2 regions of the Gordonia sp. NPDC003422 genome follow, and region 2 is predicted to be linked to the other one. Evidence: riboswitches for the same ligand, from Rfam matches in the RefSeq annotation. Region 2 holds a riboswitch; the other holds the start of a gene.

Region 1 (15,914 bases), on a different contig from region 2:
ACAAAGCCGTCGAGTACCGCTTCACACCAGACCTCCATCGTCCCCCGCAACGGCCCGTCCACCGTCCACCGCACCCCCTGGGCGCCGCGGTCCTCGGTGACGGTCAGCGACAGATCCGGCCACCAGCGTCGCCAACGGGCGCGATCGGCGATCACGTCGGCCACCAAGGCCGGGGCCGCGGCGACAAATGTCGCATCGGCCACCTGAATACTCGTCACGACATTAGCTTCACACATGCACCACAGGCGACGGTAGGGCCCCCAACTGCGCCGTCGCGCGAGGTCCGGTTGGCCGACGGCTATACCATTGGTGTCGACGAATACCGCAGTACTCGAGAGGGGTCACCGATGACCGAAACCGATGTCCAGCCGTTCAGCGTTTCGGCGAAGTTCACCATCGCCGCCGAGGACAATTGCACCGACATCATTTTCGACATCGCCGACAAGACCCCCGATCGCACCGTTTTCCTCCACAAGCGGGGCGACGAGTGGGTGCCGGTGAGCGCCCGCGAGTCCGTCGAACGCATCACCGCGATCGCCAAGGGCCTGATCGCGTCCGGGGTGAAGCCCGGCGACCGCGTCGCACTGCTCTCCCGAACCCGCCTGGAATGGACGCTCATCGATTTCGCCATCTGGTCGGCGGGTGCCATCACGGTCCCGATCTACGACTCGTCCTCGGCGGGCCAGATCGAATGGATCATGCAGGATTCCGGCGCCACCGTGATCATTCTGGAAGACGACGGGCATCGCGACGCATTCAACTCGATCCAGACGCTGCCCGACACGATCGCGGTGTTCCAGATCGATCGGACCGACGGACCGAGCGCGGTCGCCCAACTGACCGAGACGGGTGCAGACGTCCACGACGACGAGGTCACCAAACGTCGTGCCACCGTCGGTTCGGCCGACCCGGCCACCCTGATCTACACGTCGGGAACCACCGGACGCCCCAAGGGCTGTGAACTCACCCACGCGAACATGCTGTCGGAAGTCCGGGGCGTACTCGAAGGCGATCTCCTCGACGAGTTGCAGCGCCGGCCCGAGAAGCGACTGCTCATGTTCCTGCCACTGGCCCACGTTCTCGCCCGGGCCATCACCCTCGTCGCAATCGAGGCGGGCGCCGAGGTGGGCCACTACGCCGACACCTCGACACTGGTACCGGAGTTCGCACGGTTCAAGCCGTCCCTCATCCTGTCGGTCCCCCGCGTGTTCGAGAAGGTGTACAACACCGCCCGCCAAGGTGCACACGACGGCGGCAAGGGCAAGATCTTCGACGCGGCCGCCGACACCGCCGTCGCGTACTCGAAGGCATCCGAACGTGGTCAGGTCGGCCTGGTCCTCAAGGCCAAGCACGCCCTCTTCGACGCCCTGGTCTACAAGAAGCTGCGTGCCGCTCTCGGCGGCGAATGCGCCATGGCCATCTCCGGTGGCGCACCGCTCGGTGCGCGTCTCGGTCACTTCTTCTCCGGCGTCGGCATCCCGGTGTACGAGGGCTACGGTCTCACCGAGACCACGGCCGCGTTCAGCGTGAACACACCGGCCGCGAGAAAGATCGGCTCCGTCGGAAAGCCGTTGGCCGGCAACGAAGTTGCCATCGCCGAGGACGGCGAGGTGTTGCTGCGCGGCGGCGTGGTGTTCAAGGAGTACTGGCAGAACCCGGAGGCAACGGCGACAGCGGTCACCGACGGCTGGTTCCACACCGGAGACCTGGGCAAGGTCGACGGCGAAGGATTCATCACCATCACCGGCCGCAAGAAGGAACTGATCGTCACCGCGGGCGGCAAGAACGTCTCCCCCGCCGGCCTCGAAGACGTCATCCGCGCCAGCGCCCTCGTGTCACAGGCGATGGTCGTCGGCGACCAGAAGCCGTTCATCGCGACACTCATCACCATCGACCCGGAGGCATTCCCGGCCTGGAAGGAACGCAACGGCAAGCCGGCAGCGGCCACGGTCGCCCAACTGGCCGACGACCCGGATCTGCGCGCAGCGGTGCAGGCCGCGATCGACGACGCCAACGCGACCGTGTCGCATGCCGAGGCCATCAAGAAGTTCCGGATTCTGCCCACCGATTTCACCGAGGAGACCGGGGAGATGACCCCCACTCTGAAGGTCAAGCGCAACGTCGTCGCCGAGAAGTTCGCCGACGACATCGAGGCGATCTACGCGAAGTAGCCGTCGACTCACTCGCCCACGCGGAGGAGCGCGGCCTCGTCGCAGAAGCCGCACTTGTCGCCAGAAACCTGCTCGCCGCCGCAATTGCGGCCACCGTCACAGAAACCTCACTCGTAGTCAGAGACCGTCAGCGGTTCCGACGGTCTCTGATTAGAAACGAGGTCCCTGTCGCAGCGCAGTCCTCGGAACCGGGAACATCGTCGTGCGAAGGAATCGCGATCCGCCACAAAAGTAGGGGAAGAAACTTCTTCCCCTACCCTTGGTGTCCTCCCCCAGAAAATTCTCGCGGATGACTGCGAACCTCGGGGAAGAAGTTCTTCCCCTAGATTTTTCGGGCAGGACGCTGACACATTCCCCAGTTCAGCGGGTTGGTCACCGTCCTCTTCGGATCAGAGCAACTGCCGCAGCCGTGCGGCCATGTGCTGCCACTGCCAATTATCGACGACGAAACGTCTTGCCTGCCTGCCCATCTCGGCGGCCGCCGCCCGATCTCCGAGGATCGACAGGATGGCCATGGCGACCGCGTCGACGTCGGTGCCGTCCACGACGGTGCCGGTGACCCCCTCGACAACGGTCTCGGGCGCACCCCCGGATTGGCCGGCAACCACCGGCACCCCGCAGGCCGACGCCTCGAGATAGACGATCCCGAGACCCTCGACGTCCAGGCCGCCGCCACGGGTCCGGGCCGGCATCGCGAACACGTCGGCGACGTTGTGATAGGCGGGAAGGTCTTCGGACGCAACGCCTCCGGTGAACACCACGTGGTCGGCCACGCCGGACTCGTCGGCGAGTTGGTGGAGCTTGTCGGCGTACGGCCCCCCACCGACGATGACCAGGACCGCGTCGGGCACCGTGCGGCGGATCAGCGGCAGTGCCCGGATCAACGTGTCCTGACCTTTCCGAGGCACGAGCCGCGACAGGCAGAGGATGGTCGGACGGTCGCCGAGGCCGAGCCGGCTCCGAATCTCGGTGCGCCGCTCCGCATTCGGCGTGAAGCGTTCGACGTCGACACCCGGCGGCAGGTACTCGAGTGCGGCGTGGCGACCGAAGGCCGACGCGAAACGCCCACGCGTGTAACGGCTTACGAACGTGATCACATCGACATGTCGACCGATGAACCCGAGAACCTGGCGGGCCACCGGGAGCATCGACCAACCGACCTCGTGGCCATGAGTACTGGCGATCACCCGCTGCGCGCCGGCGCGTCGAACGGCGGGGGCCAGCACCGCCAGTGGTGCGGCCGCACCGAACCACACCGTCGAAATGTTCTCCTGCGCCACGATGCGAGCGGCACGGCGCGCCACCAGTGGCGTCGGCAGCATCAGCGTCGTCGGGTGCCGATACACCTTGTAGGGCACCGCGGCGTCGAACTCGACGTGGGACTGCTTACGCCAACGCGGTGCGTACACGACGATCTCGTCGGGCGGCAGCAGATCGACAAGGTTCTGCAGGTACGACTGGATGCCACCGGGCCGCGGCGGAAAGTCGTTGGTGATCAACAGAGTTCGCTTCATCGCCCAGACCGGCTCACCGTCATCGAACCTGTTCGGTCAGCCACCGCTGCCAGCGCGACACCAACTCGGCACGCGTGATACCCAGCACCGTCGCGATGGCGGCATCCTGACGTCCGACGTCCACCGTGGAGGCGACACCGAGATAGAGCTGCTTGAGTCGCGTCTCACCGTAGCGCTGCGCGACGTAGGCCGCGATGGACCACGCCGACTGGTAGGCCAGCTGCGACGCGTCCCCGCCGGCGGCGAAGGCTGCGTCTGACGGAAAGGCGGCCGGTGGACCCGAGTCGGTCACCTCGGCCGCCAATTCGGGAGCGGCGTCGGCGAAGCGACGGTAGGTGTCCTTGCGGCCGACGTACTCGGGCACGCCCTCGGTGATCCACATCGGCGCGCCCACGGCTGTACTCAGCCGCGCGGCCACATGGGTGAGTTCGTGTCGCATGACGACGCCGAGCGCGGGCGTCGGCAACGATCGCGCCTCCGGCGTCAGCACCACCCGCTGTCCGACCGCCACACGCTTACGGGCGTCGATCCGGTCGTACACCGTGGCGGCCGCGGCCCCGCCGATCACACTGCCTGGTGCCAGCGCCTCGAACTCCGCGTCACGGGCCGTGGCCACCACGAGCGCACGCTGGGGCCACGCGGTCCCCCAGAAGTCGGTGACGGCGGTAACCGCCCCTCCCAACAGCTCCTGAAGACGGCCCACCTCGGTCGCAGTGTCGGGATACGACGCGATCACCGACTCGCCGCCGGCCGTCCGAACATCGCGCACCTCGAGGCCGGGCAGATCCCACATCTGTTTGTCGGCGGCGGGGCGTCCGGCCAGCGTCGCATCACCCACGATCTTCCAGCTGTCGCCATAACGGGCCACGACCAACTGCGCCGAATCCACCATCTCGGGCTCGGCGAGGCCGGGCTTCGACGCACCGCCGAGCGCGTGATGAAGTTCGACCGGCGCGACCCAGGAGTCCGAACTGCCCTGCTCGTCCAGCGCCTCCTGCACTTCGGAAGACACCAGTGCCTCGGCTTCTTCGGTCGGCGCGAGCTGATATCGGAAGACGGCCGGGCGCAACGCCGACCCGCGACCCTCCGACGACGCGCTTTCCGACGCCGACGAGTCGTCGGCGAAGTTCGCGGTCACCACCATGAGGCGATTGCGGAACGCCGCGGGAGCACTCTCGTCGAGCAGTGCGGCCACCGCCCGCCGGTCACCACGCACCACGGCACGGCTGAACGAGTCGAGCAGCGCGGTCACGCCCGCGGAACGCTGCGCTTCATAGACGTTGTCGGCGGTCGACGGCGTGGCGGGAACCGACGATGTGGACGTGATCACCGTCGGCGGTGGACCCGATGAACACCCCACGAGCGTCCCGAGAATCACCGCTGATGCCGCAGCCACCGACAGCGAGCGGCTCGTCCGATGCTCACGCACCGGTGCCCCGCGTCCACTGCAGGACGCCAGAGTCGCGTGTCACGTCATTCAGTACCGGCGAGCCGCATTGTACGGTCCGGCCTCGTCGATGGGGACCACCTTGACAGGGACGCCGAAGGTGGATGCGTGGATGACGTAACCGTCGCCCACGTACATCCCCACGTGGGTGGCGCCGGGGTAATAGATGATCAGGTCGCCCGGTTCCAGATTGTTGCGGTCGATCGCACGTCCGGAGGCCAACTGCGCCTCACTCGAGCGTGGCAGTGTCTTTCCTGCCTGCTTGTAGGCCCACACCATGAGTCCCGAGCAGTCGAAGGAATTCGGTCCGGTGGCTCCCCAGACGTACGGGTCACCGATCCTGGTCAGCGCGGCCTGCACGGCGATCAGCGGCAGCGACGTTCCGCGCGGCACGAGCCGGGGGTCGAAGGTGAACTTCGGTCCCTGCAGTTCGGCGAGCTGCTTACCCGTCATCGACTTGTAGACGGCACGGATCTGAATGGCCTGCAGCTGCATGTTGGCCCGTTTGGTCTGCAGGTTGCCGCGCACCCGTTCGACGCGCGAGACGGCCTCGGTGGCGGTCGTCGCGGCACGCTCGGCGTCGACCTTCGCCGACGCGGCGCGCTTGCGAGCCTGCTTGAGGTTGGTCAGGTCCCGGGCGGCCTGGCGGGCGATCATGTCCAGCCCGGACATCTGGTCGAGCAGGGACTGCGGCGAGTCACTGACGAGAACCGCGTACAGCCCGTTGATGCGCGCGCCGCGGTAGCTGGCGCGCACGATCGAGTCGACGCGGCCCTGATACAGATCGAGCTGAACCTGCGACTGGTCGAGCGAACGCTGCGCAGTGGCTGCGGCACGGCGGGACGTGACCACGAGCCGGCGCTGCTTGTCGTATTCGATCTGCGCGTTGTGCATCGACTCCGCGGTCTTCTCCGCGTCGATGCCGAGCTGCTTGTAGCGAATGAGCAGCTGATCGGCCGTACGTGCGGGAATCGCCTGCGCGTCGCCGGTACCGCCGATACCCAGCGGCAGGGCGACCAGAATCGCCAACAGACCGGCAGCCAGCGCAGCGGGCGCCGAGCGCGACGAGATCACTCGTCGTGCGCCTCGCGAACGGGTTACCACCTTGCCATCACTCCTGTCGAAACTCACGGTCGATCCGGCATCTGGCACGGCCCACCGGGCGTCGCTGTGTGCGGAGAATCCCCCACGCCCCCAACTCCCTCTGATGAGCAACCCTAGTTGTGTGCCTGCCACCGGATGACCGGTTTGGCCACCCCGGATTCCTCCTGGGTAGCCAAGTGGTTTGGGCGGATCACGCCTGAATGCGTGATCCGCCCAAATCCGAAGTCATTACGCTGCCGGTTCGCGCTCAGTAGCGCCGAATGCCGACGAGCGACCATTCCTTGACCGCAGCCTTCTTCACCGGCTGACCGTAGGTCGAGGAGTGGACGAACATTCCGTTGCCGATGTAGATACCGGCGTGACCCCCACCGTTGAAGATGAGCACGTCACCGGGCTTGGCGTCTTTGTAGGCCACCGCGCGACCGCCACCGAGCTGACCGTAGCTGTCACGCGGGATGGTCTTGCCGGCCTGCTTGTAGGACCAGTAGACGAGGCCCGAGCAGTCGAACGCATTGGGGCCGGCAGCGCCATAGGAGTACGGCGAGCCGATCTTGCTCTCGGCGGCCTTCACGGCCTTCTCACCGGTGGTCAGCTGCGGCTGTCCCAGCGGCGCGCCACCGCGCGGCTTGAACTGCGGCGGGATCTGATTCTGGTTGATGCCGGGCACCGTGAACGTTCCCAGGTTCGGGATCTCAACCGTTGCGCCTTGCGGCTTCTTGGCGGGCTTTGCCTTCTTCTTGACCGGCTCGGTCTTGTGCGACGGCCCGAGACCGGGCACCTCGAACGTACCGAGGCCAGGCACCTCGACCGGGGCGGCGAGCGCGGGGCCAGCGGCCGCGGCAAGCGAACCGAGTGTGATCGATCCTGCGATCACGGCCTTCTTGGCAACCTTGCCCCCGCGGTTGGGCTGCTCCAAACGATGTTTGGCCACGAAGCGAGTTCTCCTTCAAGTTCTCCCTCTACCGCCTACCGAGTTAGCTGTCGGGTTCGGGCCGGAAGAGTGGCCCTACGCATGCCTCTACCCCGTGTGTCACCCGGACACACCTGGTTTCAGTACGCGATTCACCCCGATTCAGACTGGTCCGACAGACGTCCGACCCGCCCGAAGTTGGTGGTTCCCCGGTTCGCCGCGAGGGCGATTGAGCGGTGACCGCTTGCAGACCACTTCTTGGTGAAGCGGGACGCTCTGCAAAGGTCTCGGAAAGGTTACGAAATTGGATGCGGGTCTGTCCACTGGGCCACTACGGGCCCAACTTGTTCGCCCCGCTAACCAGCACGCAGGATGCGCGGACCACGGTCCGTTCCACGTGCCTGAACTGCAGTTTTCCCCGATCTTGCAGATCGTGCAGCGGAGCTGGACACCATTGCAGCAGAAACGAATACGTCGATGGCGAGGTCGAGTTCAGCGTCGGCCGCAGCCGTCGATCGGCGGTCCCGAACACCCCGGCCGTGAGCCCCATCGTCCCAGCTTGGAGTACCCAAGAGGACGTTCATGGCGCATCCGTCGCAGGCAACGGGACGACCCGGGCAGCTGCTGCAATCGACATACATTTGTGATCTCCATCTCATTTTGCCCTTGTCGGGATGTCGTCAGCGTGTTGGCGGGTGGGTCATCTGTCCACTGCGCCGGGCGGTACCTGCGTCGACGACAGGCTCCGCTCAGATCTGGACACTAGGGGCACCCTCCGACAAACTCCGTCGATCACAACTGCCACTGCGGTTATCCGGGGTCGCTGGTGTCACTGCAGCAACTTGTCGGGCCGTCGAACTAGTGTTCGCCACATGATGCAGAGTGGTCGTCATGCGGTGGACTCCGGTCAGCTCACCTTCGGAGATCTCGCCGACGAACTGAACAACGGTCCCGCCGGCCTCGCCAACGACTTCAGCGATCGTGCACTCTTCGACACCACTCTCGTCGTCGTCGACCTCGAAACCACCGGATCGAGCCCGGACGGTGATCGCATCACCGAGATCGGGGCGGTCAAGATCCGCGGCGGCGAGGTGCTCGGCGAGTTCGCGACGCTGGTGGACCCGGAGCGGTCCATTCCGCCGCAGATCGTCACGCTGACAGGCATCACGCACGCCATGGTGAGCGCGGCCCCGCGGATCGGAGAGGTGCTTCCCGCATTCATCGAGTTCGCCCGCGGGTCGATCCTGGTGGCACACAACGCCCGCTTCGACATGGGTTTCCTGCGCCGCAACGCGCTGCGACTGCATCTGGAGTGGCCGTTCTCGCTGACGCTGTGCACGGTCACCATGGCGCGCCGCATCCTGCACCGCGACGAGGCCCCGACGGTGCGGCTGTCGGCCCTCGCCGACCTCTTCGACGTCTCGGTCCGCCCCACTCACCGCGCACTCGACGATGCGCGTGCCACCGTCGAGGTGTTCCACCACCTCCTCGAGCGCGTCGGCAACCAGGGCGTGTACAGCGTGCGCGACCTGACCGACTATCTCCCTCGCACCGACCCCCGGCTAAGGGCCAAACGCCATCTCGCCGACCGGGTGCCGGCCCGACCCGGCGTCTACCTCTTTCGTGGGCCCTCCGACGAGGTCCTCTATGTCGGCACCGCGGTCGACCTCCGACGGCGCGTGCGGTCCTACTTCACCGGCAACGACCCGCGCCGTCGGATGGGCGAGATGGTGATGCTCGCGCAGCGCGTCGATCACGTCGAATGCAGTCACGGACTCGAGGCCGCGGTCCGCGAACTGCGGCTACTCGCCGCACACGCACCCGCTTACAACCGGAAATCCACTCAGCCGCACCGCGGTTGGTGGATCGTCGTGACCGCTGAGCGCTTTCCCCGGCTCAAGGTGTCCCGCACCCCGACAGACGAGGCCATCGGCCCGATCGGCAACCGAACCACCGCCGCGACGATCGCCGACGTCATCTCGGCTGCGGCCGGCCTGCGCACCTGCACCGGCCGGACGAGGTCCGGGGGCTACCACTGGTGTCGCCTGGACTCCCCCACACCGGCGGGCGCGCTGCCGCACCCCGGGCAGTGTCGGGCGGCGTCGACCGAGCCGCAGACGGTGCCCGACTATCTGCCCCGGGTGACCGCGGCATGCCGACTGCTGCGCGGCGAGTCCGACGATCTCCTCGAGGACCTGGCGGACCGGATCGGCGCGGCGGCACAAGCCCAGTTGTTCGAGACGGCCGCCCGGCACCGCGACCGCCTCGCACTGACCATCGACGCCCTCGCCCGCTGTCAGCGGCTGAGCGCCCTGTGCACGATCGCCGAGTTCGTCGCAGCCCGGCCCCACAGCACGGGAGGCTGGGAGTTCGCGGTGATCCGACACGGCCGCCTCGCCAGCGCGGGGGTCGCGATCCGTGGCGTCGCGCCGATGCCGGTGGTCGAGGCGCTCGTCGCGGCCGCCGAAACGGTGGTACCTGCCGAGGGCCCGCTGCTCGGCGCCAACGCGGAGGAAGCGGCGCTGCTCTACCGGTGGATCACCGAACCGGACGCGCGGATCGTGTCCTGCACCGAATCCCTTGCGCTGCCGTCTCGCTCGGCTGTGCGGTGGCTGTCCTGGTCCGCGACGGCCCAGCGCGCCCGCGACACGACCACACGGAGTGCGTCCACGGCAGCCCTGCGCGCAAGCTGATCAGGAACTCGGCAAGTCGTTGACGGTGCCCCGACATGCTCGCGAGATGTTCTACTGTGACACCCATGATCACCGCCATCGTGCTCATCTCGGCCGACGTTCATCAGATCCCGGAGACCGCGCAGGCGGTCGCCGACATCCCCGGTGTCGCCGAGGTCTACTCGTGCGCGGGCGACGTCGATCTCATCGCCAAGATCCGGGTGCGCGACCACGAGCAGATCGCCGAGGTCGTCACCGGCCGGATCAACCGGCTGCCGGGTGTGTTGCACAGCGCGACCCACATCGCGTTCCGCAGCTACTCCCGATCCGACACCGAGGGCGGCTTCTCCATCGGCGAGGAGTGAGCCTGCCTGCGCGCGATCAGCCGGCGGCCAGTTCGCTCGAGAGCTGGGCCCATCGCTGCAGAAGTTCTTGTGCCGCACCCGAATCGATGGCCTCGGCGGCACGCGCACGCGCTGCCCGGAACGCTTCGGTCAGCCCGTCCTGAGTCAGCGGAGCACTCTGCTCGAAGGCCACGATCGCGCCGGCCGCATTGAGCAACACGGCATCGCGCACGGCACCCTGGGTCCCGGCGAAGAGGTCTCGGGCGATCGCCGCGTTGACCGTCGCGTCGCCACCTTGCAGCGCAGACAATTCGACGCGTTCGATGCCGAGATCGAGTGGGTCGATCGACAGCTGAGTGACCTGGCCGTCGGCGACCTGCCAGACCGTCGAGGTCGTCGTGGTCGTCAGTTCGTCCAGTCCGTCGTCACCGCGTACCACCAGGGCCGCAGCTCCCCGGTCGGCGAACGCCCGGGCGAGCACCGGCGCCAGGTCCGCGAACGCGCACCCGATCAATCCGCGCGCGGGCCGCGCCGGGTTGGTCAGCGGACCGAGAACGTTGAACACGGTCGGGATACCGATCTCCTTGCGCGGCGGACCGGTGAACCGGAACGCCGGGTGGAACACCGGGGCAAAGCAGAATCCGATACCCAGTTCGTCCACGCAGCGGGCTACTCCGCTCGCGTCCAGCGAGATGGCGACGCCGAGTGCCTCCAGGACGTCCGCGCCACCACTCTTCGACGACGCCGCGCGGTTGCCGTGTTTGACCACCGGGACACCCGCGGCAGCGATCACGATCGACGTCATCGTGGAGATGTTGACGGTGTGCGACCGGTCACCACCGGTTCCGACGACGTCGACCGCGGGGCGCGACACCTCGACCAGGGTCGCGTGCGACAACATCGCATTCGCCAGGCCGATGAGCTCGTCGGGCGCGGCGCCCTTCATCTTGACGCCGACACCGAAGGCCGCGATCTGTGCGCCGGTGGCGCTGTCGGTCATGATCTCGTTCATCGCCCAGGCGGCTTCCTGCGCGGACAGGTCATGTCGATCGGTGACCTTGCCGAGGATCTGTGGCCACGTGTACGCGGATGCGGGCGGAGTCTGGGCGCTGCTCACGGGGTTACAGCCTAGGCCATCTCGAACCACCCGATTCCCGGCGATGTCAGGTGGGCGGGCGCTGCAGGACATGCCAGCACAGTGCGACGCCACCATGCCGCGACCCGAGGCTGGCCATCCTCGACCGCTCCTGCGACAGATGCATGGCGTCGAGTTGCTGAACTCTGGCCAACACCACCAGGGCATGGCCATCATCTCCGCTGATCGACCCACCCCCTTGCTCTACGCGGACATACCCATCGAGCGCAGCGATCGACACCGCTTCCGCACTCCGATGCACCGGTAGACGGAGAATGTGTCGCAGGACCACCTCGTCGTCGGGCCGCCACGACGACTCGGCGAGCGCCGTGGAACTCGCGACGGCGTCGTCGTCGGAACCTGCGACGACGACGAGGTCCGCGTCGTCGACCGACAGCGGCGTAACCGGGCCGGCCCCACCGAAACGACTCCGCAGCCGGGCCCACCGGCCGGGCTGCACCACGCGGCCGTTGAGATCCCGCGAACCCGGCGTGACACCGTCTTGATGATTCCGCTTCATTGCGTTCCAGCCAACCACATCGACGGTGCGCGACTGCCGTCGGCGGGACACGCCGGGCCTCCCCGATCATGGCCCCCACCTGCGCGGAGAGAAATAGTTCCGACCAATTTCCGACCCAAGTGGTCACCGCTTACTACGAACCGTCATACTTCATCTGTGACAAGCGCTGTAGGAACCTCAGGAACAGCCATCACCTCGCGCGTGCACTCGCTGAACCGGCCCAATATGGTCAGCGTCGGCACCATCGTGTGGTTGTCCAGCGAGCTCATGTTCTTCGCCGGTCTGTTCGCGATGTACTTCGTGGCCCGGGCGAACTCACCTGCCGACATCGGCTGGCCGGCCGAGCCGACCGAGCTGAATCTCGCGTTGGCGATCCCGGTCACCACGGTGCTGATCCTGTCGTCGGTGACCTGCCAGATGGGTGTGTTCGCGGCCGAGCGTGGCGACGTCTTCGGACTGCGGCGCTGGTACGTACTGACCTTCCTGATGGGCTCGTTCTTCGTTGCCGGTCAGGGCTACGAGTACTACCACCTGGTGCACGAGGGCACGACCCTCTCGTCGAGCGCCTACGGTTCGGTCTTCTACATGGCCACCGGATTCCACGGCCTGCACGTCATCGGTGGTCTCGTCGCCTTCATCTTCCTGCTGATCCGCACCAAACTGTCGAAGTTCACCCCGGCACAGGCGACAGCCGCGATCGTCGTCTCGTACTACTGGCACTTCGTCGACATCGTCTGGATCGGCCTCTTCGTCACGATCTACTTCGTCCGATGACATCGGCCGCAGCGCACCAGCCCGCGCTCTCGCGGCCCGGATAACGCTTCAGCCCCCGCGGGACCACCCGCACGCACAACAACACAGTCCGTCCGCTTAGTAGAGAGTCACAGATGAGTTCATCTCCACCGCGATCGTCGGATAGCGACGCCGGTCCAGAGGTCACCGCCTCAGTGGCAAACAAGGCCACGGCCCGCAAGGCGCGCGCTCGCCGCAAGCTGCGTCGGCGTGCCAGTGGGGCATTGCTGCTGCTCGCGGGCTTGATGCTGGCCGGTGTGCTCGCCTCCGTGCTGTCGCCGAACGCACAGGTCGCGACCGCCGACCCGAGCGATCTCGCCGTCATCCAGGATGGCCGCAAGCTCTACGAGACCTCCTGCATCACCTGCCACGGCGCCAACCTGCAGGGCGTGCCCGACCGCGGTCCGTCACTGCTCGGCGTCGGCGATGCTGCGGTGTACTTCCAGGTGTCCACCGGTCGTATGCCCGCAGCTCGCGGTGAAGCACAGGCATTGCGCAAGCCACCGAAGTTCACCACCGCGCAGATCGACCAGCTCGGCGCCTACATCCAGTCCGAAGGTGGCGGCCCGACTCGCGCCCCCGAGGACGGCGAAGCGCTTCGTGGCGAGCGCCTCGGCCGCGGCAGCGAGCTCTTCCGTCTGAACTGCGCGTCCTGTCACAACTTCACCGGACGTGGCGGCGCGCTGTCTTCGGGCAAGTTCGCACCCAACCTCGACGGTGTGACCGAACAGCAGATCTACACCGCGATGCTGACCGGACCGCAGAACATGCCCAAGTTCTCGAATCGGCAGCTGTCGTACGAAGAGAAAAAGGACATCATCGGCTTCATCAAGTACGTGACCGAGTCCAAACCCCAGGGCGGGTTCGGCATCGGCGGTTTCGGCCCCGTCAGTGAGGGCATGGTGATGTGGTTTGTCGGAGTCGTCGCCGTGGTGGCCTCCGCCATGTGGATGGGATCTCGCGCATGAGCAGCGACAAAAGCAGCCCTTCGAAGGACGAACTCGACCAGATGAGCTCGGAAGAGCTGGTCAAGCTCGGCACCAATCTCGACGGTGTCGAGATCATCCACCGCTCCGAGCGCTACCCGGAGCCGGGGTCCAAGGTCGAGAAGCGTGCCGAACGGCAGGTCGCGATCTGGTTCACCATCTCGGGAATCTCGGCGATCGCCTGCTTCATCATCTTCATCTGGAACCACTGGGAATTCACTCTCCCCGACGAAGCCGACTACTGGCGCTACACCCTGAACACCCCGCTGCTCGGCATCACGTTCGGGCTCTCGGTGCTCTCCATCGGTATCGCACTGGTCCTCATCACCAAGAAGTTCCTGCCGGCCGAGATCTCGGTGCAGGACCGGCACGACGGCGGATCGTCGGAGGTCGACAAGAAGACCATCGTCGCCGAACTCGCCGACTCCGGTAAGACCTCGACGCTCGGTCGTCGCAAGATGATCCTGGGCTCGGCGGCCTTCGGCCTGGGAGCGTTCGCGTTCACCGGTCTGATCGCCTTCGTCGGCGGCCTCATCAAGAACCCGTGGGCCGAGGGCGACAACTCGCCGCTCTGGACATCCGGCTGGACTCCCCCTCCGGGTCAGCCCAAGGAGACCGTCTACCTGCGCCGTGACACCGGTGACCCGTGGCGGGTCGCGCTCGTGCGTCCCGAGGATCTCGACGCCGGCGCGATGGAGACCGTGTTCCCGTGGCGGGTGTCCGACGGATACGGCGAGACCGAGCATTCACGCCACGCACTGCTGCAGAGCCTGCGTGCGGTTCGCAACCCGGTCATGCTCATCCGGCTCCGTCCCGAAGACGCCGCGCACGCCATCAAGCGCAAGGGCCAGGAGAGCTTCAACTACGGCGACTACTTCGCCTACACCAAGGTGTGCAGCCACCTCGGCTGCCCGACCTCGCTGTACGAGCAGCGCACCAACCGCATCCTCTGCCCGTGCCATCAGTCGCAGTTCAACGCGCTGGAGTTCGCGAAACCGGTCTTCGGTCCGGCGGCACGGGCACTGGCACAGCTGCCGATAACGGTGAACAATGAGGGCTACCTGGTCGCTGCAGGCGACTTCATCGAGCCCGTCGGACCAGCATTCTGGGAGCGTAAGTCATGACCATCGCCGACCGTCTCGGCGCGCAGGCCGAAGAGGTGGACTCGAGGTACCACCTCGCCGCCGGCATGCGTCGTCAGATCAACAAAGTCTTCCCGACGCACTGGTCCTTCCTGCTGGGTGAGGTCGCGCTCTACAGCTTCATCATCCTGCTGATCTCCGGCGTCTACCTGACCCTGTTCTTCGACCCGTCGATGAGCGAGGTCATCTACGACGGCGCCTATCAGCCGCTCAACGGCGTGATGATGACCAAGGCCTACGAGACCACCCTGAACATCTCCTTCGAGGTGCGCGGCGGTCTGTTCGTCCGGCAGATCCACCACTGGGCCGCGCTGCTGTTCGCCGCGTCGATCATCATCCACATGCTGCGCATCTTCTTCACCGGCGCCTTTCGGCGTCCGCGTGAGGCCAACTGGATCATCGGCTGCTTCCTGCTGATCCTGGCGATGTTCGAGGGTTTCTTCGGCTACTCGCTCCCCGACGACCTGCTCTCGGGCACCGGCGTCCGCGCCGCGATGAGCGGCATCGTCCTGGGTATTCCGTTGGTCGGCACCTGGATTCACTGGGCGCTGTTCGGCGGTGACTTCCCCGGCGAGATCATCATCCCGCGCATGTATGTGCTGCACATCCTGCTGTTCCCGGGCATCATCCTGGCGCTGATCGGCGCGCACCTCGCGCTGGTCTGGTACCAGAAGCACACCCAGTTCCCCGGCCCCGGCCGTACCGAGAAGAACGTTGTCGGCGTGCGCATCATGCCGGTCTTCGCGGCCAAGGGCGGCGCGATGTTCGCCATGGTGACCGGTGTGCTGGCGCTGATGGCGGGTATCTTCCAGATCAACCCGGTGTGGGTGCTCGGTCCGTACAACCCGGCGCATGTGTCGGCCGGGTCGCAGCCCGACATCTACATGATGTGGACCGACGGTTTGGCCCGTCTGATGCCTGCGTGGGAGCTCTATCTGGGCAACTACACGATCCCGGCGATCTTCTGGGTGGTCGTGATCATCACGATCATGTTCGCGGGCATGTTCACCTACCCGTGGATCGAGAAGCGGCTGACCGGCGACGACGCGCATCACAACCTGCTGCAGCGTCCGCGTGACGTCCCGGTGCGTACCGGTATCGGTGCGATGGCGGTGTCCTTCTACATCATCCTGACGCTGTCGTGCATGAACGACATCATCGCGCTGAAGTTCCACAT
Region 2 (15,914 bases):
GACAGGTCCGACAAGCTCTGCAACTCCTCGCGGACCGGTGGATCGATGCGTAGGCGTGTCACCTCGTCGTTCCAGTAGCGGATCAGCTCGTCGTAGCTGTGCGGCCACTTCGACACCGGCACGTTGAGCGCGGTCCCCAATGGGTGACCCATGCGCACCACCAGCTCCTTCTCCCGCGCCGACAGCGGACCGTAGAGGAGTTCGTACTGGTCGATGAAGTACTTCAGCAGGCAGACGGCGACCCAGAGCTGCAGTCGCGCGTCGCTCGCGCTGTAGCGGACCGGGCTCTGCGCGGTCGAGTACACCTGCTGGTGGATTCGGCCGACCTCTCGGTGGACATACGCCTGATCGTCGGCGTTGCCGAGGAGCGCCACCGCCAGGAAGGTGCCGGTGGTGCGGCCGCGTTTGATGGGTCGTTTGATGGCGTTGCCGGAGTCGACGCGGCTCTCGTTGACGCCGTATCCGACCTTCGGGTTGGCCAGCTGCATGATCACGTTCGCGCCGGCGATGGTCGGTCCGAGGCCGGTGACGAGGTCGGCGGGTTGCCGAATCGGGCGACGACGCCGGGCGCGCGGGATCGCGGCCACGAGGTCGTGCTGGTAGGTGTCGACGACGTCGGGCGGATCGATGAACTCGGGCGCCGCGGTCATGGCTTGGCCGCCTCTCGTGTGGTGAAGAAGTCCGGCAGCTTCGGGGTCGGGGTGATACGCCGGAACGGATACCGATCGGTGCACAGATTGCGTTCCAGGACGTCGTCGACCACATGCCAGTAATACGCCCAGAATTCGACGCGGGTGGGCGGAATGACGCGTTCGGACTCGCCGAGGACTCGTGCGGTGCGTTTCCAGTCCTCGTAGAGGGCGTCCTCGAGTTCGTCGTCGACCCGCCCGCCGAACGCCCGACGGATGTCGGCCTGCGTCGAGTAGCCGGTCGCGGCCACCCAGAGGAATGCGTCGGCGTTCAGGGCGTGATACGAACGTCCTTGATTGTCAACATCTTTCACCTGGCTGTGGATCGCGCGTAGATGTTCGGAAGCGACGCGGGCACCCTCGTCGCCGTGCCCGCCGTAGATGGCGAACATCGTCTTGAACCGCCGGGTCAGGGTGCCCCACCGGTCGGTGTCGAATCTGGAGTGTTGGCCCACACCCGCCCCGACCACGGGGTGGGCCACCTCCAACCAGATGGTCGACCGTTTCATTCGGACCCGCTCGCTGCGCTCCCGGCGTCCAGGGCGCCGAACAGGCCACGCCAGTCGTTGCCGTACTGCCAGCTGGCCGAATCCGGCCCCAACGGCTGGGCCGATGGTTCCGCCGATCCGACGTCGTCGCTCGATCCGGAATGTCTGGTGTCCACTCGCATCGTCGCGCCCCCCGAATCCTGTCTGATAGATAAGGCGGCGCTAGTCTATCAAAATGAGACGTGGAGCACACTTAACCTCGTGGTGGCGATCGTGGAGGTGGGAAGAGTGCGGCCTCGCTACAGAAACCGCACTTGTTGCCAGAAACCGCCGGTGCGGCCAGAAACCGCTGGTGCGCCTCGGGTTTCTGACCAGACACGCGGTTTCTGAAAGCGCGACACGCCGACGACGCGCCCCGGGGGTGGGAGAAGCTGCCGTCGCGACCACGATCTTGGGCGCCCGCGCAAACCCTTCTCGCCCGACGGTCTGCTGAGATCTGCTCGCACGTCGAGCACAGAAGGCGCTATCCGCCGCACAAGAAACCTAGGGGAAGAAAACTCGTCCCCTACCCCTGGTGTCTTCCCCCAGAAATTTCTCGCGGACGACTACAAACCCCGGGGAAGAACTTCTTCCCCTAGATTCTGCGGGCACGGCACTAACGTATTTGCCCAGTTCAGCGCTGTGGTCACCGAACTCTTCGAGTCAGCGACCGGTCGCTTGGAGCAGCGGGACCAGGTAGGTCTGCGCGAAGCGCCGTGCTGCGGCGGGGTCGGCGATGGGGATGGCGCTGTCGTCGGGCGCTTCGATGAGGGAGTTCATCAGGCGGGAGATCATCTCGCCGACGATGACGAGGTCGAGGTCGGCGGGCAGTCGGCCCGCCTCTTGCCACGGCCGGAGGCTGGTGGCGATTGTCGAGCGGCCGAGGCTGATGATCGTCGCGTCGTTCAGGAACGCCGACAATTCGGCGGCCTCGCCGGACTCGCGCAGATTTCGGGTGAGGAGTTTGGGTTGTGAGGCTTCGTGGACGAAGGCGGTGAAAGTCTCGACGACAAGTTCCTCGGGGCCCGACGCCGATGCACCCGCAGCCGACAGGAGATTTCCGAGCCGGATCGCCTCGTCGATGATCGCGTAGCGGACGATGCGCTTGCGGTGGCCGAATCGCCGGTAGACCGTGGCGACCCCCACCCCGGCTGCGTGCGCGATGTCTTCCATTGTGGTGTCGGCGAATCCGCTCTCGGAGAATCGGATTCGCGCGGCGGTCACGATCTTGCGCGCAGTGGGGTCGAGGTTGCCGGGCAATTCCCACGGCGAGTCCGCGTCGGTCATCGGATTCCTCGGAAACGTTGCACCCGACCAGTTTACGTCCACGCCGAAGGCCACCCGGGATCGGAGGTGCCTCCGACCCCGGGCAACCATCTCAACCCTTGACACACACCACCTGGCGCAGGCGGGCGACGACCTCCACGAGATCGGTCTGCGCGGCGATCACCGAATCGATGTCCTTGTACGCGGCCGGGATCTCGTCGACCACACCCGCGTCCTTCCGCGACTCGACACCTTGGGTCTGGGCCACCAAGTCCTCGGCGGTGAACATCTTGCGTGCCTTGCTCCGGCTCATCGTCCGCCCCGCGCCGTGCGACGCGGAGTAGAACGAGTCGACCGACCCGAGGCCGCGCACCACGTACGAACCGGTACCCATCGACCCGGGGATCAACCCCAGCTCGCCTGCCACGGCGCGGATGGCGCCCTTGCGGGTGACGAGCAACTCAAGGCCGTCGATATGCTCGGTGGCCACGTAGTTGTGGTGGCAGCTGATCGGCTCGTCGAACACGACGCGCCGCTGCGCGAAGCTCTCCCGGACCGCACTGCACACAAGCGCCAGCATGACCCGGCGGTTGCGCGCAGCGTATTCCTGCGCCCAGTCGAGGTCGTGTCGGTAGGCATCCATCTCCGCTGTCCCGGAGACGAATACGGCAAGATCACGATCGGACAGGTCCGCGTTGTGGGGCAGCTTCGCCGCGATGGACATGTGCCGCTCGGCGAGTTCCTTGCCGATGTTGCGCGACCCCGAGTGCAGCATGATCCACACATGGGATTCGGCACCGTCGGCGGGCTCGTCGAGGCAGATCTCGATGAAGTGGTTGCCGCCACCGAGGGTGCCCATCTGCTTGCCGGCGCGGGTATCGAGTTGCCGCACACCGCGATGCAGATCACCGAACCGGGACCAGAATCCGTCCCAGCCGCCGCCGACCTGCAGTCGCCGGATGTTGACCGGCTCCTTGTGCGACGTGAAGCCCACCGGCACCTTCGCCTCGATGGCGCCGCGCAGTCCGGAGAGGTCGTCGGGCAGGTCCGACGCGGTGAGATCGGTTCGGACGGCTGCCATTCCGCATCCGATGTCGACGCCGACCGCAGCCGGGCACACGGCATCGCGCATGGCGATGACCGAGCCGACGGTGGCGCCCTTGCCGACATGGACGTCGGGCATCACCCGGACCCCGTGTACCCACGGCAGAGCAGACACCCGGCGGAGCTGGTTGAGCGCCTGGTACTCGATCGACGTCTCGTCGGCCCACAGCAGGGTGGAGGCGGACGCGCCGGAAAGGGGTACCGGGAACTGGGTGTTCATGATTCTTCCTGTGGTCGTGAGGTATTCGCCACGGGTGTGGCTCGACCACCGTACGCGCGCGGTGGACGGCGGTCGAGCGAGTTTCTCGAGCTCAGTTGTCCAGCAGTTCGATGCTGGTGATCCGGTGCAGCGAGAAGCGTTGTTCGTCGTCGGTGCCATCTTCGAGTGCGACGAGCTGTCCCGCGCCCAGGGTGCGTGGGCTCACCACGTGGCGGCTGGCCGATCCCTGGGCGTCGACGTACCCGACACGCAGGCGCCGGTTGGCCCGTAGCGCCAATTGGATCAGGGCCGTCGAGCTCTCGCCGCCGCCGACCGCCCGAACCGGGGCGCGCGAGGTGCCGGCCGGCGTGGCGGCATCAGCGCGGTCGTGAGATCGCATGCGGTTGACCACATTTCGGATCTGCTCGGCCGACGGTGGGGTGCGTCTGGGTGGCAGGTGCCGGTTCTGGCGCGCAACGTTCACCCGGCTGCCGTGCTGCCGCAGGTCGACGATGGTGCCCGACGAATCCTCGCCGGCCGGCGCGAATCCGGCTGCACGCAGTTGGTCGAGCACGTCACGGAGCTCCGACGGTGATACGGCGACGGTCGGCGCCAGGGCGCGCAGGGCGAGGGGTTCGGCTGCCGGAGAACGAAGTACGGCCGCCATCGTGGTGGCGTCCTCGCATCGGATGAACGAGGATGCGATCCCGACCCGCAGTTGGCCATGCTTGCGGCCGACGTCTTCGATCAGGTAGGTCAGCGACTGGGGGACCGGTGTGCGGGAATGGGTGGTGAACATGGCGACCAGTTCGCTGCTGCTGCGCCCGGCATCCAGGGCGCGTCGTACGCTCTCCTCGGAGACGCGGTAAACCGAAGCGGCGCCGCCGGATTCGAGATCGGCGACGAGTTCCACCTGTTCGGCGAGTTCGGGTGTCATCGGTCCGGGTACGGTCAACGTGAGGTCGGCTTGGGTCAGGAAGTGGTCCACGGGTTCGGGGAGGGCCGCGTGCATGGCCTTGTGGGTGGCGGCCTCGATGTCAGTGGGATCGCCGTCGGCGATGGCCGCCCGGCCGACCGCGGTGAGCGCCCCGTGTGCGACGACACCGAGTTGTCTTGCCTCATCCAGGGTTTCGCGGACCGTCGACAGCAGAAAGCGGCGCATCTGACGCGGTCGGCGCCACTGTAGCGCCGCGGTGGTCGCCTCCGGTGAGACAGTGACCGCCGGGCGGGCATCGGCGAGGGTGGACAGGACGAGTCGTCGGTGAATGGGGGCGTAGGCGTCGTGGAGTTCGCCGCCGAGCGCCGCCAGGGTGGTCCCGTCGATACCTGGCTCGCCGACCCGCCATGCGTTGCGGGGCATGTGCAACCACGCGTCGAGCAGTGCGGCCCACTGCCTTTCGCGTGGCTGGTGCAGCCAGCTGTCGGCGGACGCGGTGGGCGCAAAGGCTTGTTCCCCGGTGTCGCCCGCCGGCGGTGGTTCCGGGAATCCGGCGTCGATGAGGCGCAGGTAACCGGCGAGTTCGGCAAGAAGGGCAACGCGGCCCTGATCCAGGCCGGTGACCTTGGCCAGGCGGCGCAGCTCGCGAACTCCGAGCGCGCCGCTGCGGAGCACCGAGGCCGGCGTCGTGCCGAGCACACCCAGCAGGCTCGTCATGTGGCGGATCAGTTCGAGCGCCTCGCCACCCGCCGCGTCGTCGACCGCGCGGGCGCTGAATCGCGGTTTCGCACCCGGCTCGTGCAGCACTGGTGGGCGCAGATCGTCGGTGCGCAGTGGTGGTTCGCCACGCAGGATCGTGCCGACGGTCGGTGGGAGTTCGACGGTGTGATCGTCGACGCGGGCCAGCAGGCCGGCCTCGATGAGACGTGGGATGGGTGCGTTGGGGTCGGCTGCCGGCCCTGCGTCGCGGCTGCGGCCGAGTGCCGGGCCGCGAGAGAGCGTCTGCAACAGTTCGCGCTGGCGGTCGTCGAGCTTCTCGAGGAGGGCGCTGATGGTCTCGGGTGTACGCGTGCACAGCAGGCCGGTGAGGTGATGGGCCTTCCACGGCAGCGCGGCGTCGGCATGGGCCCCGGCCTGCAGCGTGGCGCCCTCGGTCCAGAGAACGGCGCGGAGTGTCAGCAGGTCGATGCGGTCTGCGATGTCTTGCGGATCAGCTCGATTGCCGATCGCGGTGACGATGGCGCCGGCCGTCGCGTGCGAACTGCCTGCGTTTCGACGAGCGCCGAGCGCCAGCGCCTGCTCGAGGACGGCAACGCTCAACAGGTCGAGATCCTCGCCGGTGTGTGCGAGCGACGCGGGCGCGAGCGCGCGCTGTGCGAGGACGGCGCTGCCCTGCGGGGGTGGCGAGGCGAGGTCGGGACGCTGCGCCAGCAGCTCGGCGAGTGCGTCGTCGGATCGGCCGGCCAGGTCTTGCGCGAGGCTGCGCCGCTGGTCATCCGAACTCATTCGATCGAGTCTACCGACGCCGGGTTCCGATTGCGGGGTCGCGGGTGACAGGCTGGGCTCATGCCAGTTGATTCTGTGCCGGCCGGGCCCGACACTCCGTTTCTGGCCGTGGACGCGGCACGAATGCAGCACAATCTGGATCGGGTGGCCGGGGTGGCCCGCGCCGCGGGACTGGAACTGAGACCGCACGCGAAGACGCACAAATGCCTCGAGGTGGCGCGGCGTCAGATCGCTGCCGGCGCGACGGGTTTGACCGTGGCGACGATCGGCGAGGCCGAGGTGTTCGCCGCGCACGCCGCCGCGACCGGATGTCGTGATCTGTTCATCGCCTATCCGTTGTGGGTGACCGGCACCAAGGGTCGCAGGCTGGCCGCGCTGGCCGACCAGGTGCGCGTTCGGGTCGGGGTCGATTCCGTCGAGGGCGCGCGCCAGTTGGCCGGTGAGCTGGGCACTCGGTCGGTCGAGGTGGTGATCGAGGTCGACTCGGGGCAGCACCGCACCGGGGTGGCGCCCGAGCGGTCAGGTGAAGTAGCCTCGGCGGCAAGAGATCTGGGTCTCGACGTGGTGGGTGTGTTCACCTTTCCTGGGCACGGATATGGGATCGGTGATACCCGGCGCGACGCGGCTCACGACGAGGCGAGGGTGCTTTCCGTTGCCGCGCAACGACTGTCCGACGAGGGGATCGAGCCTCGGGTGCGCAGTGGTGGCTCGACACCGACCCTGGACTTCGCCGACGGTGGGGTACTCACCGAGATCCGGCCCGGTGTCTACCCGTTCAACGACGCGCAGCAGTTGGAGATGTGCTCGTGCGGCATCCACGACGCGAGCCTGTGGGCGGTGACGACGGTGGTCCACCGCACCGGCCACCGCGTCGTCGTCGATGCTGGCAGCAAGATCCTCGGCGCGGACCGTCCTTCGTGGACAACAGGGTTCGGTCGTCTGCCGGATCACCTCGACGCCCGCGTGACGTCGCTGTCGGAACATCATGCCGTCGTCGAGTTCCCCGATGGTGCGGCTTCGGAAGGCATTCCGGCGATCGGATCACGAATCCGGTTGATTCCCAATCATGTCTGTACCGCCGTCAACCTGGTCGACGAGCTGATGATCGTCGACGATCGAGGTGATGTGACCGAGCGGTGGGACGTCGTGGCGCGAGGGGAAAACAGCTGACCAGGGCGTGTCTCCCTAGAAGTACACCTTTTGCGGCGTGGGTTGGTCGGTCGTGTTGCCGTTCCCCACTTGGCCGTTGCTGTTGTTGCCCCAACACAACACTTCGGAGTCCGATTGTGCGCAGGCAGTCCCGAAACCTGCGGCCACCGTCGTCAGACCTTCCGGTCCGGTCACCTCGTGCGGTATTGCCACCTGCCCGTCGCTCGAGAACCCGAGCTGGCCATCGGCGTTGTCGCCCCAGCAATAGGCTTTGCCTTGTGCGGCGGCGCACGTGGAAGTCCACCCGGTGGCAATCGACGTCACGCCGTCGAGTGCGTTGACGGGCGTCGGTGACGTGCGCTGGGTGGTCGTGCCGTCGCCGATCTGACCGTACGTGTTGTCACCCCAGCAATAGGCTTTGCCGTCGGCGGTGGCGCATGTTGTGCGGCGGTACTCGCCGTCCGCACTGTCTTCCGTGTTCGGGTCGTAGTTGTAGCCGCCGACGGACACCGAGGTGACCTTGTCCAGCGCGACCTTCGTCGGTGCCACTGGTTCCGTGGAGGTCGAGCCGTTTCCGACCTGCCCTGTTCGGTTGTCGCCCCAGCAATGCAGGCCGGTGTCGGCGATCGCGCAGGTGGTGCCGAATCCGGTTGCGATGGCCCGCACTCCGGTGAGACCGGGAACCTTGACAGGGCTTGTCGACGTCCGGGGTGTCGACGCCCCGAGCTGTCCGCGGTCGTTGTCGCCCCAGCAATATGCCTCGCCGGCTGAAATCGCACATGTGGTGCCCCAGCCGGTAGAGATCGCGGTGACGTCGCTCAATGAGCCGACCTGGGTGGGTGTCGACACGGTGGTGCCGGTCTGACCGTCACCGACTTGACCAAAGGCGTTGTCGCCCCAGCAGAATGCCTTACTGGCAGACACCGCGCAGGTCGTCGCCGGCCAGGTGTTGTCCGACTTGCGGAACGCGCCGATGCTGATATCGGTGATCTCGGTCATACCGCTGAGTGAGACGGGCGCGGGGCGTTCGGTCGTCGTTCCGTCGCCGAGTTGTCCGAAATTGTTGTTGCCCCAGCATCGAAGCGTGCCGCCCTGCGCCGCGCATGATGCTCCGCCGTCAGTCGCGATGAGCTTCTGCGCGGCCACGGTGGTGGATGTCTCGTCGGACCCCGATCGGGACTTGTTCCAGAAGAACACCCCGACACCGGCTGCCACGAGAAGCACGATGACCGCGGCCACCGACGCGACGATGAGGCCGGTTCGACGGCGCGCGGGCGGCGGAGGCGTCGGCGCGCCGGGTATCGGCCGCGGAGTGGAAATGCGATCGTGGTGCGGGGTCGGCGGTGGCGGAGTCTGCGGTGGTGGGGGCGTGAACGGTTGCGTCTGAGCGGTCAATGCGCTGCCGAGAGCGGCCGCGAACGCGCGACAGTTCGGAAATCGGTCGGCGGGGTTGCGCGCAAATGCCCGCGCGAACACATGGTCGGTGGCGGCCAGGTCGGGCCGCAGTTGCGAGACCGGCGTGATCGCACCGCGGACGTGCGCCATGACCACGGCCGACGGTGTGCTGCCCACCAGTGGCGGCTGCCCGGTCAGCAGCGCGTACGCCGTTGCGGCTAGTGAGTACTGATCCGCGGCGGGTGTTGCCTCGCCGCCGTCGATCACCTCGGGCGCGGAGTACGCGAGTGTGCCGATGAAGCCCTGGGTGCCGGTCAGTCCCGCCGTGTTGGCAAGTTTCGCGATTCCGAAGTCGAGCACCACGGTGCGTTCGATGGCACCCCCGCCATGTTCGATCCCGCCATGTTCGACCCCGCCGGGTTCCCGGGTCACGATGATGTTGGCGGGCTTGATGTCTCGATGGATCACCCGGTGCCGGTGCGCGTAGTCGAGCGCGTCGGCCACCTGGCCGACGACCTGGGCGACCTCGGCGGGCCGGAGACGCTCGGCCGAAAGATCCCGCCCTTCGATGTAGCTCATCGAAAACCACGGCGCCCCGTTGTCGATGCCGTACTGGTGGACCGTGATGATGCTCGGATGGTTCAGCTTGGCGGCGGTTCTGGCCTCGTTGGTGAAACGCTGCTGGAAGCTCGGGTCGCCCGCGCCTGCGATCGAGATGACCTTCAGTGCCTCACGTCGTTCCAGCGACGGGTTGTCGACGAGATACACCGCGCCCATGCCACCCTGACCCAGCTGCGAGAGAACGCGATAGCCGGCGATCTGACTTCCGGGACTCAGCGCCACCTCGATCTCCCTGGTCAAGTGGGTGGGGACGAGAGGGACGATACCGAATGGCCTGATGATCGTGGTGCTGACTCATTCAGTTGGTCAGGGTGGGACGGACTGGACGATCTTTGGGTGCCGAGGAGGTCGGTGCGGTCGCAGGCGCCATGGCAGAATGCTGGCTGTGACCGAAGAAACCGTGACCGAAGAAGCCGGCGCCGACAAGTCCGGCAAGAAGCGCTACGTCGACAACGGCTGGCCGTTCGCGGACGGCGAGCACGCAGTCTCCGAGTTCGCGACCAACATCTCGGGTGCGCTGTCGCCGTTCGGTGACGTCGAGTTCCCGCTGCCGCAGGACGAGCTGCCGTTCGTGCAGGCCAAGACGGTCATCAACCGCTGATCTGATGTCGTCGGCCAGTTCCGCCGACCGCGACCCGGGCCTCACCCACATCGACGAGTCGGGGACGGCCCGGATGGTCGACGTGGGCGGCAAGAAGAGCACCAACAGGCGTGCTGTGGCCGGTGGGACGTTCTGCACCACGGCCGAGGTCATCGACCTGCTCAGTCAGGCCAAACTGCCCAAGGGCGACGTCCTTGCCACTGCCCGCATCGCGGGCATCATGGCGGCCAAACGCACGTCCGAGCTGATCCCGCTGTGCCACCAGCTGGCGTTATCCGCGGTGGAGATCGACTTCGTCATCGGCGACGATCGGATCGAGGTCACCGCTACGGCCTCGACGTCGGGCCAGACGGGAGTCGAGATGGAAGCGTTGACCGCCGTCGCTGTCACCGGCCTCACCCTGCACGACATGGTGAAGGCCGTCGACCGCCGCGCGCACATGGACAACATCCGCCTGCTGGAGAAGACCGGTGGCAAGTCGGGCACCTGGCGGCGGGACGACGATGTCTGACGACGCCGCACCCGGCCGTGAACTGCGCGCCTGGATCGTGGTCGCGTCGACGCGGGCCGGTCGCGGCCAATACCTGGATCGGTCCGGGCCGATCATCGCCGAATGGCTGACTGCGCAGGGATTTGTGGTTGACGAGCACATCGTCGTCGCGGACGGGCCACCGGTCGGCGAGGCGATCCGAGCGGCCCTATACGCCGACGCACACCTCGTGATCACCACCGGCGGAACGGGTCTCACCCCGACCGACCGGACTCCCGAGGAGACCCGGCAACTGCTCGACTTCGAGATTCCGGGTCTCGCCGATGCCATCCGCGCCGCGGGCCTGCCGGCCGTTCCGACGGCTGTGCTGTCGCGAGGAACAGCGGGCGTGGCCGGCTCGTCCCTCGTGGTGAACCTGCCCGGCTCCACCGGTGGTGTCCGGGACGGCCTGGAGGTGCTGGCCGGCGTCGTGCACCACGCCATCGACCAGATTCACGGCGGTGACCACCGGTGAGTTCGCCGCAGATCCGCACGGCCGTCGCCGAATCATCCATTGATTTGGTCGAACATGAGGCGTGGGTCGCCGACGCCGCGGGCGGACGGGCCGGAGCCATCGTCGGATTCGTGGGTGCGGTGCGCGACCACGACGGCGGTAGGGGAGTGACGGCGCTCTCGTATTCGTCGCATCCCACCGCGCCGAACGTGCTCGATGAAGTGGTCGGCGAGATCGTCAAAGATGCTCAGGTGCGTGCGGTTGCGGTGTCGCACCGCGTTGGCGACCTCGTGGTCGGCGACGCCGCGTTCATCGTGGCGGTCGCGGCCGATCATCGTCGCGCCGCCTTCGAGATCTGCGCGCGCCTGGTCGACGAGGTGAAGGCCCGACTGCCGGTCTGGAAACATCAGTTCTTTGTCGACGGCAGCGACGAATGGGTCGGGTCGGCCTGATTCGCGGATCGCTGACCCGAAGAGTTCGGTGACCAGCCTTCTGACCTGGGTAAACACGATACTGTCGTGCCCGCAAAATCTCGGGGAAGAAGTTTCTTCCCCCGAGGTTCACAATCGTCCCCTACAAATTCGAATTTCTGGGGGAAGACACCAAGGGTCGGGGACGAAGTTTCTTCCCCGACTTTTGTGGGCGCATGTTCCTGGCGTCGCCGTCGGCGGAACGCGGCGACCGGCAATCGGTGACTGAGATCGGGCCCGTCAGCGTCCGCTTCTGGGATATACCCGGAGGACCACCGTCAGGGGCCCGATCCTGGCCACCGGCCCAACCGCCAACCCTTCCCGCCTCCACGATCGTCGGCAACGCCGACGGAGGGACGCTGACTCGAAGGCGAGTCGCCCGACACCCGCTGAACTGGGGAAATGCGTCTGGTCGTGCTCGCAAAATCTAGGGGAAGAACTTCTTCCCCGAGGTTCGTAGTCGTCCGCGAGAATTTTCTGGGGGAGGACTCCAAGACCAGGGGAAGAGTTTCTTCCCCTACTTTTTGGGCTCGCGAGGAGCCTCGTCGCCACCCCGCGACCGTCGGTGAGAAATGGAAAAGGGCCCCGCACGGATCAGTCATCGTGCGGGGCCCTTCGACAAGGGGCCCGGGTGGGCGGATCGTCAGACGATCAGGGCACCGGAATCAGGTGCTTGTTCTGGTTGAACAGCTTGATCTGCTCGGGGCTCAGCTGGACGCCAGTGCCCTTGGCAGCGGCCCACATCTGCTTGACCTCGGGACGCACGTTGGCGGCGTCGAGCGAGCTGTCGACCTGGTTGGCGACATCGCCGGTGGTCTTCGCGTCGGGCGCGCTGGAGAGGTTGAACTCCGGGGTCTTGGGCTTCGGCTTCGGCGCGTTGAGGTTCGGGGTGTCGGTCGGCGCGGTGCGCGGGGTCGGACCCGACAGCGGGCCACCGCAGCTCGGCCATGCGCCCTTGCCCTGGCCGGCGAGCACACGCTCGGCGACGACGATCTGCTCTTCGCGGGTGGCCTGATCGGCGGTCGGCGCGAACTGGGTTCCGCCGTGGCCGGCCCAGGTGCCCGGGCTGAACTGCAGGCCGCCGTGGTAGCCGTTGCCGGTGTTGATGGCCCAGTTGCCGCCCGACTCGCACTGGGCGACCTGGTTCCACTCGGCGTCGGTGGCCGCGCTGGCCGAACCGGTGCCCATGAGTGCGGCGCCACCGCCCAGAACCGCTCCGGTGAGAGCGACCTTGGCGAGAGTCTTGGTGGTCGTGTTGGTCGTCTGCTTGCGATGACGTCCGGACATGAATCGAATTCCTCTCTCCACGCGCCTACGAAGTCAGCTGTCGGGTTCGAGCGAGAGGCTGCTCGGTCCCGGGGCCTGACTGCTGCCCCGGGGACTTAACCCCAAGGACATCCGCGTGGATGCCCGGTCTCAGGGGATGAGGGTGGGTCCCCCGTCCTCGCTCCTAGAAATCTGGTTCTTGGTCCGTCTCGTCAGCGGAGCGAGGCTCGGCGCGGCCGACGGGACGTTATCGTTCTGTTTGCTTTGTCGTGACCCCCCGTGGGCGGTCGTCTCGTACAGTACGTCGTTCATTCGGTCGAATCACACGTCTCGTGAAAGCTGAATTCGGTGTCGAATTCCGGACTTTCGGCCCAAATTTGGTGTCATTGCAGTTCACGGCGCTAGTGGTCGTCTCGTGTCCTACTCGTTACCCTACCGTTATGTGAGCAAGGTCACACCGCAAATGTGGCCTCAGCCACCGGCAAACGGGGGGAGGACGTCGATGACTTCGCACGTGCCCAATCGTCGAGCACGGTCACACAGTGCGACCTCGTCGCGCAGATAGGAGCAGCGCTGCAGTACCGGAGCGAGAGAAGGCTTCTCGGCCGCGAGCAACCGCTCCAGATCGCCGAGCGTGGCGTCGGCGTCGATCTCGACGACGTCGTGCTCGGTCCCCGACGCCGCGCGCGCGGCAGCGAAGTAGCGGACGGTCAGGCGCATCGGGCGATCAACCGCCGATCGCCGACATCGGCCGCGACGGCTGGCGGAAGCCGGCGGTGTTGACCGAGTGCCCGGCGGCCTTGGCCCAGGCGTTGGCACGCCAGCTGTCGGCGATCGCTGCATCGATCTCGTGGTCCGCGAGCGTCCGCAGTGCGGAGCGCAGATCGGTCTCGGTCTCGGCGAACAGGCAGTTGCGCAGAGACCCGTCCGCGGTGAGGCGAGTCCGGTCACAATCCCCACAGAACGGCCGCGTCACCGACGCGATCACGCCGACCCGGGCCGGTTTTCCCGAGGCGGTCCGCCGGCCCCCGACGATCCACGTGGCCGCCGGTGCGCTGCCGCGGGGCGCCGGGTCGTCGTGCAGGTCGAACGTGCCCCTCAGCGTGGCGAGGATCTCGTCGGCCGTCACCATTTGTCCACGGACCCAGGCGTGGTCGGCGTCGAGCGGCATCTGCTCGATGATGCGTAGCTCGTAGCCGTGGCGCAGGCAGTACTCGAGCAGGTCGGGCAACCGGGCGAGATCGGTGTGGTCGGCGAGCACCGCGTTCACCTTCACAGGGTCGAGTCCGGCGGCGTGCGCGGCGGCCAGGCCGGCGAGGACGTCGTCGAGCCGGTCGCGCCGGGTGATCTCGGCGAAGCGCTGCGCATCGACGGTGTCGAGGGAGACGTTGATACGGCTCAGTCCGGCGTCGACGAGTCCTTGGGCGCGCCGGGTCAGCCCGAGCCCGTTGGTGGTCATCGCGATCTCGGGTCGCTGCGGCAACCCGGCGACCCGCGCGATGATCTCTTCGAGGTCGCGGCGCAGCAGCGGCTCACCGCCGGTGAATCGGATCCGCTCGATCCCGAGGTCGCGCACGGCGACGGTGAGGATGCGCACCATCTCCTCGGTGGTCAGGACGTCGGCGGTATCCATCCAGTCCAGACCCTCGGCGGGCATGCAGTAGGTGCACCGCAGGTTGCACCGGTCGGTAACCGACACCCGCAGATCACGAGCCACGCGGCCGAATGTGTCCACGAGCGGGCCGTCGACCGGGGCGGGCTCGCGCGGGTTCCACGTCGCGGGCTGCGCCACCCGACGCGTAGGTAACCCCAGCGCGACCGCGGTCATCAGTCGCCTCTACGGGCTTCCAGCGCGCGGAAAGTGCTGGCGTGGAACACAAGTGGCTCGACGGTCGGGTCGGCTCGCAGGGTCTCGATCTCGAGCAGGACGACGGTGTGGTCGCCCGCCTGGATCTCGTTGTGGATGGTGCAGGACAAGTGGGCGGCCGCGTCCGGTACGAAGACGGCGCCGTTGTCGGCGAGCAGCGGGGTGATCCCGTCGAAGCGATGTTCGGCGGCGCCGGCGAGCTGACGGCACAGCAGCGACTGGTCGCCGGCAAAGACGCTGACCCCCACCGCGTGTGCCCCGCGCAACCGCGGCCACGTGCTCGACGTGTTCTGCACACAGACCGAGACGAGCGGTGGATCGAGCGACACCGTGGTGAACGAGCTCGCGGCCATTCCGATCAGTTCGCGCGAATCTGCGTCGGCCGGGTCCTGCGCGCACACCGCGACCACACCGGAGGGGAAACAACTGTAGGCGGCGCGTAGGGCGGCGGCGTCCGACGCGGGCGCCAGATCCGGGCCGATGTGCTGTGTGACGGTCACGGTCTCACCTCACCCTTCGCCCGGAACGCAGCGCGGCCACCAGGCCGAGGACAAAACCGAGCGGTGCGCACATCGTCAGCAGGTAGACGGCGGTGGGTGCCGTGGATCCGTCGGCCACCAGAGGTGTCACGAACAGGGCCACGACGGCCAGCACGCCGATGACGAAAACCACCCCGGCGATCGCGACCAGGCGTGGTGATCCAGCACGTTGCATACCTCCACGGTAATGCACTGCAACCGCGATCCGACGCCGAGCGGTACGCGCACCGGTAATGCCCGTGACGGCCCGATCTCCGGTTGGCTACCATGGACAAACCAGACGCCTTGCTCATCGGTCCGAGCTTGTTCTTGTGAGGATGGGTGACGGCGTCTTTTGTTGTGACAGATCCGATCAGATGAAGGTGAGCACGGTGCCGACCGGCAAGGTGAAGTGGTACGACGCGGACAAGGGCTTCGGATTCCTCGCGCAGGACGAGGGCGAGGACGTCTACGTCCGCTCCTCGGCGTTGCCCGAGGGTGTCGAGGGCCTCAAACCGGGCCAGCGTGTCGAATTCGGCATGGCTGCGGGACGGCGTGGGCCGCAGGCGCTCAGCGTGAAGGTTCTCGAGCCGGCGCCGAGCGTCGCCAAGAACACGCGAGAGGCAGTGCGCAAGGAGACCAAGCGGCACAGTCCCGACGAACTGCACGGCATGGTCGCCGATCTGATCACCCTGCTCGAAGCCAAGGTGCAACCGGACCTGCGCAAGGGCCGCTACCCCGACCGCAAGACGGCGCAGCGGATCTCCGAAGTGGTACGCGCGGTCGCCCGCGAACTCGAGCACTGACTCGAAGCGT

Evidence for each region. Region 2 has a riboswitch for cyclic di-AMP ahead of ACWDTF_RS08620 (transglycosylase family protein). Riboswitches for the same ligand answer to the same signal wherever they lie in the genome.
Region 1: linked by a shared signal. The riboswitch ahead of ACWDTF_RS10045 (C40 family peptidase) and the one ahead of ACWDTF_RS08620 (transglycosylase family protein) in region 2 are both predicted to bind cyclic di-AMP.

What each region holds. Positions count from the first base shown of each region.
Region 1 covers NZ_JBSFQL010000009.1:110,385-126,298, forward strand. The annotation lists gene ACWDTF_RS10020 (hypothetical protein) at 1-218, opposite strand, end outside; gene ACWDTF_RS10025 (AMP-dependent synthetase/ligase) at 348-2,171, shown strand; gene ACWDTF_RS10030 (glycosyltransferase family 4 protein) at 2,561-3,685, opposite strand; gene ACWDTF_RS10035 (peptidase MA family metallohydrolase) at 3,705-5,015, opposite strand; gene ACWDTF_RS10040 (NlpC/P60 family protein) at 5,163-6,206, opposite strand; gene ACWDTF_RS10045 (C40 family peptidase) at 6,484-7,167, opposite strand; cyclic di-AMP (ydaO/yuaA leader) riboswitch at 7,185-7,392, opposite strand; gene ACWDTF_RS10050 (DEDD exonuclease domain-containing protein) at 8,019-9,839, shown strand; gene ACWDTF_RS10055 (Lrp/AsnC family transcriptional regulator) at 9,905-10,183, shown strand; gene trpD (anthranilate phosphoribosyltransferase) at 10,200-11,279, opposite strand; gene ACWDTF_RS10065 (hypothetical protein) at 11,326-11,868, opposite strand; gene ctaE (aa3-type cytochrome oxidase subunit III) at 11,974-12,591, shown strand; gene qcrC (cytochrome bc1 complex diheme cytochrome c subunit) at 12,705-13,577, shown strand; gene qcrA (cytochrome bc1 complex Rieske iron-sulfur subunit) at 13,574-14,719, shown strand; gene qcrB (cytochrome bc1 complex cytochrome b subunit) at 14,716-15,914, shown strand, end outside.
Region 2 covers NZ_JBSFQL010000007.1:162,349-178,262, forward strand. The annotation lists gene ACWDTF_RS08560 (oxygenase MpaB family protein) at 1-650, opposite strand, end outside; gene ACWDTF_RS08565 (oxygenase MpaB family protein) at 647-1,198, opposite strand; gene ACWDTF_RS08570 (hypothetical protein) at 1,195-1,353, opposite strand; gene ACWDTF_RS08575 (TetR/AcrR family transcriptional regulator) at 1,880-2,503, opposite strand; gene ACWDTF_RS08580 (RtcB family protein) at 2,595-3,806, opposite strand; gene ACWDTF_RS08585 (helicase-associated domain-containing protein) at 3,898-6,228, opposite strand; gene ACWDTF_RS08590 (alanine racemase) at 6,289-7,398, shown strand; gene ACWDTF_RS08595 (protein kinase domain-containing protein) at 7,414-9,615, opposite strand; gene ACWDTF_RS08600 (hypothetical protein) at 9,770-9,994, shown strand; gene moaC (cyclic pyranopterin monophosphate synthase MoaC) at 9,999-10,505, shown strand; gene ACWDTF_RS08610 (MogA/MoaB family molybdenum cofactor biosynthesis protein) at 10,498-10,998, shown strand; gene ACWDTF_RS08615 (molybdenum cofactor biosynthesis protein MoaE) at 10,995-11,429, shown strand; gene ACWDTF_RS08620 (transglycosylase family protein) at 12,099-12,734, opposite strand; cyclic di-AMP (ydaO/yuaA leader) riboswitch at 12,741-12,921, opposite strand; gene ACWDTF_RS08625 (MoaD/ThiS family protein) at 13,185-13,433, opposite strand; gene moaA (GTP 3',8-cyclase MoaA) at 13,441-14,541, opposite strand; gene ACWDTF_RS08635 (flavin reductase family protein) at 14,541-15,080, opposite strand; gene ACWDTF_RS08640 (hypothetical protein) at 15,085-15,294, opposite strand; gene ACWDTF_RS08645 (cold-shock protein) at 15,491-15,904, shown strand.